2 regions of the Streptomyces sp. NPDC004435 genome follow, and region 2 is predicted to be linked to the other one. Evidence: predicted binding sites of a transcription regulator. Region 2 holds the regulator's gene; the other holds the start of a gene.
What was found. The regulator HspR, encoded in region 2, represses chaperone genes until heat shock. The targets are predictions, from matches to a motif close to TTGAGNNNNNNNNNCTCAA.

Region 1 (4,320 bases), on a different contig from region 2:
GTTCCATGCGGTCGAGCAGTGCCTCGGGGATGGCTTCGAGGACGTTGGCCGTGGCGAGGAACACCACGTCGCTGAGGTCGAGTTCGACCTCAAGGTAGTGGTCGCGGAAGGTGTGGTTCTGCGCCGGGTCGAGGACTTCGAGGAGGGCGGCGGCGGGGTCGCCCCGGAAGTCGGAGCCGACCTTGTCGATCTCGTCGAGGAGCACGACCGGGTTCATGGACCCCGCCTCCTTGACCGCGCGGACGATCCGGCCGGGCAGGGCGCCCACGTACGTCCGCCGGTGCCCGCGGATCTCGGCCTCGTCGCGTACGCCGCCGAGGGCGACGCGCACGAACTTCCGGCCCATGGCGTGGGCGACGGACTCCGCGATCGAGGTCTTGCCGACGCCGGGCGGGCCGACGAGCGCGAGCACGGCGCCGCCGCGCCGCCCGCCGACGACGCCGAGCCCGCGCTCGGAGCGGCGCTTGCGGACCGCCAGGTACTCGGTGATGCGCTCCTTCACGTCCTCCAGGCCGGCGTGCTCGGCGTCCAGGACGGCCTTGGCGCCCTGGATGTCGTAGCGGTCCTCGGTCCGCTCGCTCCACGGCAGTTCGAGGACGGTGTCGAGCCAGGTCCGGATCCAGGAGCCCTCGGGCGACTGGTCGCTTGACCGCTCCAGCTTGTCGACCTCCTTGAGGGCGGCCTCGCGGACGGCCTCGGGGAGGTCGGCGGCCTCCACGCGGGCGCGGTAGTCGTCGGACTCCTCGCCGTCCTTCTCCCCGTTCAGCTCGCGCAGTTCCTTGCGGACCGCTTCGAGCTGGCGGCGGAGCAGGAACTCGCGCTGCTGCTTGTCGACGCCCTCCTGGACGTCCTTGGCGATGGTCTCGGCGACGTCCTGCTCGGCGAGGTGCTCGCGGAGCTGGGCGGTGGCGAGCCTGAGGCGGGCGACCGGGTCGGCGGTCTCCAGGAGGGCGACCTTCTGCTCGACGGTGAGGAAGGGCGAGTACCCGGAGTTGTCGGCGAGCGCGCCGACGCCGTCGATCTGCTGGACACGGTCCACGACCTGCCAGGCGCCGCGCTTCTTCAGCCAGCTGGTGGCGAGGGCCTTGTACGCCGTGACCAGCTCGGTCACGGCGCCCGGCAGGGGCTCGGGGACGGTCTCCTCGACCACGCTCCCCTCGACCCACAGCGCCGCGCCGGGCCCGGTCGTCCCGGCCCCGATCCGCACGCGTCCGATGCCCCGGATCAGCGCGCCGGGATCCCCGTCCGCGAGTCGCCCGACCTGCTCGACGATCCCGAGCACACCGGTGCCGGCGTACGTCCCGTCCACCCGCGGCACCAGCAGCACCCGCGGCTTCCCGCCGGCCCCGCGACCGGCGGCCTGGGCCGCCTCCACGGCGGCTCGCACCTCGTTGTCCGACAGATCCAGCGGCACGACCATCCCGGGCAGCACGACCTCGTCGTCGAGCGGCAGCACAGGCAGAGTGAGCGGCACGGTCGCCTTGGACTCAGAAGCCATGATCTCCCCTTCGGCAGTCAAGTTGAGCTATGCCGACTCAATGCATCTGCGCCGCTGGATGTTCCCCGGGGCGTGTTCGCTCTGAGCGATCACCCGGGTGCGGGGTGGCGACTGCGGGATTCCGGCTGCGCGGGGGCACGGGGGCGGGCATGCTTCGGCGCATGGAGACGGGTGCGGTACGGCGGGTCGGGCGCGGACCGGTGTGGGGCGCGGTGCCGGCGGTGGTGGCGGTGCTGGTCGTCGCGGTGAGCGGGTGCGCGGACGCCGACGCTCCCGGCCCGTCCGCCGGGTCGGGGAGCGGCAGCGCGGCGAGCTCCGGGATCACGCCCGGGCCCGGCGCCTCTTCGTCCGCTGTCTCCCCGCCCGTCGCCTCCTCGCCCGCCGCCTCCTCGACCGGCGCCTCCTCGCCCGCCGCCTCCTCGTCCGGCGCCCCGGGTACACCCGCCGCCTCGGGCACCGGTGCGCCCCCCGCCTCGACCGCGGGTACGCCCTCCGCCACCGCGGCGGAGGCGGATCCGGCCGAGCCCCGGGCCGGGGCGGTGCTCGTGGAGGTCGTCGTGAACGGCGGGTTCGCGGGGGTGACCAATCAGCTCGTGGTGCACGAGGACGGGAGCTGGACCGTCCGGTCGAAGGACCGGGAGACGCGCTCGGGGCGGATGGGCGCCGCGGCGCTGGCCCGGCTGCGCGCGGCTCTGGAGGACCCCGCCTACGCGCGCGTGCCCGGGCGGCCGAGCGGGCCGCCGATCGCCGACGGGTTCCAGTACTTCGTGACGTACGACCACCGGCTCGTCGTCGCGGGCGACGGCGAGCGGCCCGCCGCCCTCCAGCGTGTCTTCGACGCCCTTCCCGAGGGCGGCCCCCCGACCTCTCCCTGACCTCCTCCACACGGCCGTCCGCGTTTCCGTGAACCGCGCGGGGCCCGCCGCGCGATAGAGAGGGCGTGAGACTGTCACGCCCCGAGGGGGACGATCCGGCCGACGACGCCGCGCTGCTGCGCGCCGTGGCCCGCGGCGACACCGAGGCGCTGGCGCTGCTCCACGACCGGCACGCGGGATGGCTGTACGCCCGGCTGGCCCGCCGCTGCCCGGACGAGGAGACGGTGCGGGAGGTCCTCCAGGACACCTTCCTCACCGTCTGGCGCTCCGCCGGCGGCCACCGGGGGCGGGGAGAGGCGGGCGGCTGGCTGTGGGTGATCGCCGCCCGCCGCCTGGTCGACGCGCAGCGCGCCCGCGCCCGTACCGCCCGCGCCGAGCCCGCCGGGGCCGTACCGCCCGAACCGCTCCCGGCCGCCCCGTCCGCCGAGGACCGGGTCCTCGCGGGCCTGGAGTACGGGGACGTGGGCGCCGCTCTCGACCGGATCTCGCCCGAGCTGGCCGAGGTGCTGCGGGCGACCGTCGTCGACGGGCTCACGACCCGCGAGGCCGCCCGGCTGCTCGGCATACCCGAGGGCACCGTGAAGACCCGCGCCCAGCGCGCCCGCCGCGAGCTGCGCGCCGCCCTCGGGAACCTCCCGCAGGGCCCGCACCCCCTGGGAGGCCCCGCGTGACGACCCCTCCTGCCCCCTGGCACGTCCCCGCCGACCTGGCGCTCCGGTACGCCGAGGGCTCCGCGCCGGAGCCCGACGCCTGGTCCCTGGAGAAGCACGTCGAGTCCTGCGGGCCCTGCGCGGCCCGCGTCTCCGCCGCCGTCCGCGCGACCAGCCCCGCGGGCCCGGCTCTGGCGGCCCTCCGCGCCGACCTCCTCCACACGGTGGGGCACCGGGAAGCGGCGACCACCGCCGCCCCCTCCCCCGCACGGGAGAACCGCCGCCACGCACGCGCGTGGGCCTCCCCCGCCCGGCTCTGGTGGGCTGTCGGGCCCGCCCTCCGGGGCTCGTGGCTGGCGGCGGTGGCCCTGGTGACGGGGGCCGCGTTCGCGCTGTCGCACGGCGCCGGGCTCCCGGCGGGACGGACCTGGCTGCTCGCCGCCGCACCCGTCCTCCCGCTCGCCGGGGTCGCCCTGTCGTACGGCCCGCGTGCCGACCCGCTCCACGAACTCGCCGCCTCCACCCCGGCCGGCGGCCTGCGGCTGCTGCTCACCCGCACGGTCGCCGTGCTCGCCGTGTGCGTGCCGCTGCTCACCGCCGCCGGGGCGCTGCTGCCACCCGCCGGGGGGCTGCCGGGGGCGGCCGCCTGGCTGCTGCCGTGCCTGGCGCTCACCATCGGCACGCTCGCGCTCGGTTCCTTCGTGGGGTGCCGCGCGGCCGCGGCCACCCTCGGCGGAGGCTGGCTGCTCGCGGTGGCGGGCCCGCTGCTGGGGCCGGCCGCCGGCGCCTCCTCCGTACCCCTCCCGTACGCCGCCGGTCCGGCCGCGCAGGCCGGCTGGGCCGCCGCCGCGCTGGCCGGCGCCGCCCTCCTGGCGCTCCGGCGCCGTTCCTTCGACCTCCTGGAGCCCCGGTGACCTCACCGCGTCCCACCACCGTCGCCGTGACCGGCCTGACCGTCCGGCACCGCCGCACGCGCGTGCCCGCGCTCGACGGCCTCGACCTGCGCCTCTCCCCCGGCGTCCTCGGCCTGCTCGGCCCCAACGGCGCCGGGAAGACCTCCCTCGTCCGGGTCCTCGCGACCGTCGCCGCCCCGTCGGTCGGCCGGGTCGAACTGCTCGGCCGGGACGCCGGCGATCCCCGCGGGCGGACCGGCATCCGGCGCCGGCTCGGCTACCTCCCGCAGGAGTTCGGGCACTACCCGGCCTTCACGGTGCGGGAGTTCGTGGCGTACGTGGCCTGGCTGAAGGAGCTGCCGGCCGACCGCGTCCCGGCGGCCGTGGAACGCGCCGTGGCCCGG
Region 2 (4,320 bases):
CAGGGCAAGGCCGAGGAGTCGGACGACTCCTCGGAGCAGGACAGCGAGTAACAGCCGTACCCGCGCGCGGGAGGAGGGACGTCGATGAGCACGAAGGACTTCGTCGAGAAGGACTACTACAAGGTCCTCGGCGTCCCCAAGGACGCCACCGAGGCCGAGATCAAGAAGGCCTACCGGAAGCTCGCCCGGGAGAACCATCCGGACGCCAACAAGGGCGACACCAAGGCGGAGGAGCGCTTCAAGGAGATCTCCGAGGCGAACGACGTCCTCGGTGACCCCAAGAAGCGCAAGGAGTACGACGAGGCGCGCGCCCTCTTCGGGAACGGCGGCCTCAGGGCCGGCGGTCCCGGGGGCGGCGGCTCGTTCAACTTCGACCTGGGGGACCTCTTCGGCGGCGGTGCACAGGGCGGCGCCGGCGGCTTCGCCGGCGGCGGCGGGGGCGGAATCGGGGACGTCTTCGGCGGTCTGTTCAACCGCGGCGGCGGTACGGGTGCCCGCACCCAGCCCCGCCGCGGACAGGACATCGAGTCCGAGGTGACGCTCAGCTTCACCGAGGCCATCGAGGGCGCCACGGTGCCGCTGCGCATGTCCAGCCAGCAGCCGTGCACGGCCTGTTCGGGCACCGGCGACACGAACGGCACCCCCCGGGTGTGCCCGACCTGCGTCGGCACCGGCCAGGTCTCGCGCGGCAGCGGCGGCGGCTTCTCGCTGACCGACCCGTGCGTGGACTGCAAGGGCCGCGGCCTGATCGCCGAGAACCCCTGCGAGATCTGCAAGGGCTCCGGCCGGGCCAAGTCCTCGCGGACCATGCAGGTCCGCATCCCGGCGGGCGTCTCCGACGGCCAGAAGATCCGGCTGCGCGGCAAGGGCGCCCCGGGCGAGCGCGGCGGGCCCCACGGCGACCTGTTCGTCGTCGTGCACGTCGACGCCCACCCGGTCTTCGGCCGCAAGGACGACAACCTCACCATCACCGTGCCGGTCTCCTACCCGGAGGCGGCGCTCGGCGGTGACATCAAGGTGCCGACCCTCGGCGGTCCCGCGGTCACCCTCAAGCTGCCCGCCGGCACGCCGAACGGCCGGACCATGCGCGCCCGCGGCAAGGGCGCGGTCCGCAAGGACGGCACCCGCGGCGACCTGCTGGTGACGGTGGAGGTCGCGGTGCCCAGGGAGCTGGACGACAAGGCCCGCGAGGCCCTGGAGCAGTACCGGACGGCGACCGCCGACGCGGACCCCAGGGCGGAGCTGTTCCAGGCGGCGAAGGGAGCGTGACGCGGTGGACGGACGCAGACGCAATCCGTACGAACTGACCGACGAGACCCCGGTGTACGTCATCTCGGTGGCGGCCCAGCTGTCGGGGCTGCATCCGCAGACCCTGCGCCAGTACGACCGCCTGGGTCTCGTCTCACCGGACCGTACGGCCGGCCGCGGCCGCCGCTACTCGGCCCGCGACATCGAACTGCTCCGCCAGGTGCAGCAGTTGTCGCAGGACGAGGGCATCAATCTGGCCGGGATCAAGCGCATCATCGAGCTGGAGAACCAGGTCGCGGCGCTCCAGGCCCGGATCGCCGAGCTCTCGACCGCCGTCGAGGGCGCGGCCGCCGCGATGCGGCAGCGCGAGGCCCAGGTGCACGCCTCCTACCGGCGCGATCTGGTCCCGTACACCGACGTGCAGCAGGCGAGCGCGCTGGTGGTCTGGCGCCCGGCGCCGAAGCGCGGCGAATAGCGCACAGGAGCGAGGGCCCCTCCCCGGACGGGGAGGGGCCCTCGCTCCGTGTTCAGATCAGCTCGCCGATGATGTCCCCGAGCGTCTCCCACCAGGGCGAGGCGCCGGTGCCGAACGCGGCGGCCAGCGCGGTGCCGACGGCGAGGTCGAGCGGGGTGGGCTCGACGCCCTCCTCCCACTCGTCGATCACCCGCCCGTCACCGCTGGAGCTCATCAGGCCGAGCGGCTTCCCGTCCCGGCTGAGCCGGCTCTCCCCGTACGAGCAGGGCACGAGCCGGTACCGCCGGCCACCGGCGCGGACGTCCACCCGGTACGAGCGCCGCAGCAGCCGGCCCCGGGCCGGGCGGATCGACGCCGGGGCGCCGTCGACGGTGAGCGTCAGCAGGCCGGCCTTCCGGGTGCCGATCGGCGTGTGCTCGTCGGCCGGTGTCCCGGCCGCCCGGACGAGCTCCACGACGGGCAGCCCGTCGCCGGAGACCGTCAGGGTGCCGGCGGGGCCGTCGAGTGTGATGTGTGCGTGCACGGTGGTCAGTTGTCCCGTTCGAGAATGCCGGACCGGGCGATCAGGTAGCCGAGCTGCGCCCGGCTCCCGCTCCCCAGCGTGGCCGCGAGCTTGGCGATGTGCGCCCGGCAGGTCCGCACGTTCATCCCGAGGCGGCGGGCGATGGCCTCGTCGACGTGGCCCTCGACGAGGAGCTTGGCGATGGAGAGCTGGATGCCGGTGACTCCTTCCACGGAGAGGGTGTAGGGGACCTCGGCCTCCCAGGGGACGCCGTAGAGCCAGAACTGGTCGAAGACGCCGACGAGATAGCGGACGAGCCCTTCGTGGCGGAGCTCCAGGGCGACCCGGCGGTCGGTCCTGGCGGGCACGAAGGCGACCTTGCGGTCCACGACGATCAGCCGGTCGATGATCTCTTCCAGCGTGCGGACCTCCAGGCCGTAGGGGCCGATCCGCTCGACGTACCCCATGGTGGCGGAGTGGTGCCGCGCGGTGTGCTGGTAGAGGGTGCGCATCCGGATGCCGCGCTCCAGCAGGGGTTCCACCCGGCGCAGTCCGTCCTGGACGACCTCGGGCTTGCGGCCGCTGCCGGGCTGGATGGTGAGGAGTTCCTCGCTGCACTCGTCCAGGACGCGGTCGAGGGTGTCGTTGATGGCGTCGAGCCCCTCCAGGACGGTGATGGCCTGGACGGCGGAGGGGTCGGGAGTGCTGATCGACATGAACGGCTCGAACGCGTCGGCCAACGACAGTGCCCGCTGCCGCTGTTGCTGGATCTCCTGCTCGATGGGGTGGACCAGCTTGTTCAGCGCGACCGACGGGGGCACCGGGCGGAGCCAGCGCACATCGTCGGGATCCGTGCGGACGAGGGCCAGTTCGATCAGGCACGGATCGCCGGCGAGGTCCTCGCGGGCTATTCGGCCTGCGCGGAGAGCGGCGGCGTACCGGGCTTTTCCGGCATCGCACGGCTCCCCCGGGGGATGGTCGGTGGCCATTTCCTCCCGCATTGACACCATGTGAACCCCCCTCAGGGTCTTGAATTACAGGAACATGATGCCTGGCGGTGGTGGCAGAAGGGATCGGTGTGAGTCATCGTCTTAAAGGCGGGGGAGGTAGTGATTAAAAGAGGTGGAGATCGGCCATGACCAGGATGGTTCGTGCACTTGGCGCCATAGCTTTCGCTGCCGCGGCTGCTGTCGGTGTCTTCGCCCTCAACGGCGAACCGACGTGGGACGCTCCGCCCGCGCACATCGCCGCGGCTTCGGGCGAGCCGACGTGGGACTTCGCTCCGCTCGGTGGGCGGGAGCCCACGTGGGACGCCGCCCCGGTCGGTGAGACCGAGCCGACGTGGGACTTCGCCCTCGGCGAGCCCACGTGGGACGTCGCCCCGGCCGGCGAGCGGGAGCCCACATGGGACTCGGCGCCGCTGGACCTCGGCGCATGACCGTCCCTCCGGACGACCGGGTCTTCCGCAGGGAGATGGCTTCGGCCTACCGGTCCGGCTGGCACTTCGTCGATCTCGTCACGGCCATCCCCCACCGTGGCGACTCGCTGAAGGTCACCCTGTTCGGAGAACCTGTGGTCGTCGCACGGGAGCAGGACGAGGACGTCAGGGCCTACCGGTGCCTCAGGCGCCCGAGGGGCGCGCCGCAGCCCATCCGCTGCGCCGTCCGGTACGGCATGATCTTCGTCAATCTCGACCAGCGGGACCACCAGCTGATCGAGCCCGAGACCCTCACCGCCACCCCCCGCAGTGCCTGAGCGATGCCCCCGTCGTTCTAGATCGCTCAGGTGCTTCCCCCACACAACGGCGCCATCGCGGACCTGAAACGCGATGGCGCCGTTGTGCTGTCCCGGTGCGGTGCTCTCAGGCGCGGCCCATCGCCCGGGTGAGGGCGATCTCGATGACGACCCGGTCCGGGTTGGGCGCCGGCGTACGGCCGTAGCGGTCCGCGTAGCGGGCCACCGCGTCGGCGACCGTGTCCGCCTCCGTACGGATGCGGGCGACGCCCTCCAGGGTGGCCCAGCGCCCCTTGTCGACCTGGCAGACCGCGACCCGCGCCCCCTCCGGGCCGGCCGCGAGCACGTTCGCGACCTTCCG

Region 1: a site for HspR is predicted at 1,521-1,539, ahead of lon (endopeptidase La). Genes of this name have one in related genera too.

Annotation. Positions count from the first base shown of each region.
Region 1 covers NZ_JBIAMB010000017.1:151,847-156,166, reverse strand. Annotated here, with positions in the region: gene lon (endopeptidase La) at 1-1,498, opposite strand, end outside; gene ACFYT9_RS28155 (hypothetical protein) at 1,660-2,373, shown strand; gene ACFYT9_RS28150 (RNA polymerase sigma factor) at 2,439-3,044, shown strand; gene ACFYT9_RS28145 (zf-HC2 domain-containing protein) at 3,041-3,937, shown strand; gene ACFYT9_RS28140 (ABC transporter ATP-binding protein) at 3,934-4,320, shown strand, end outside.
Region 2 covers NZ_JBIAMB010000002.1:65,290-69,609, reverse strand. Annotated here, with positions in the region: gene grpE (nucleotide exchange factor GrpE) at 1-51, shown strand, start outside; gene dnaJ (molecular chaperone DnaJ) at 85-1,269, shown strand; gene ACFYT9_RS03490 (heat shock protein transcriptional repressor HspR) at 1,274-1,723, shown strand; gene ACFYT9_RS03485 (hypothetical protein) at 1,776-2,246, opposite strand; gene ACFYT9_RS03480 (helix-turn-helix transcriptional regulator) at 2,252-3,214, opposite strand; gene ACFYT9_RS03475 (hypothetical protein) at 3,361-3,663, shown strand; gene ACFYT9_RS03470 ((2Fe-2S)-binding protein) at 3,660-3,980, shown strand; gene ACFYT9_RS03465 (pyridoxamine 5'-phosphate oxidase family protein) at 4,087-4,320, opposite strand, start outside.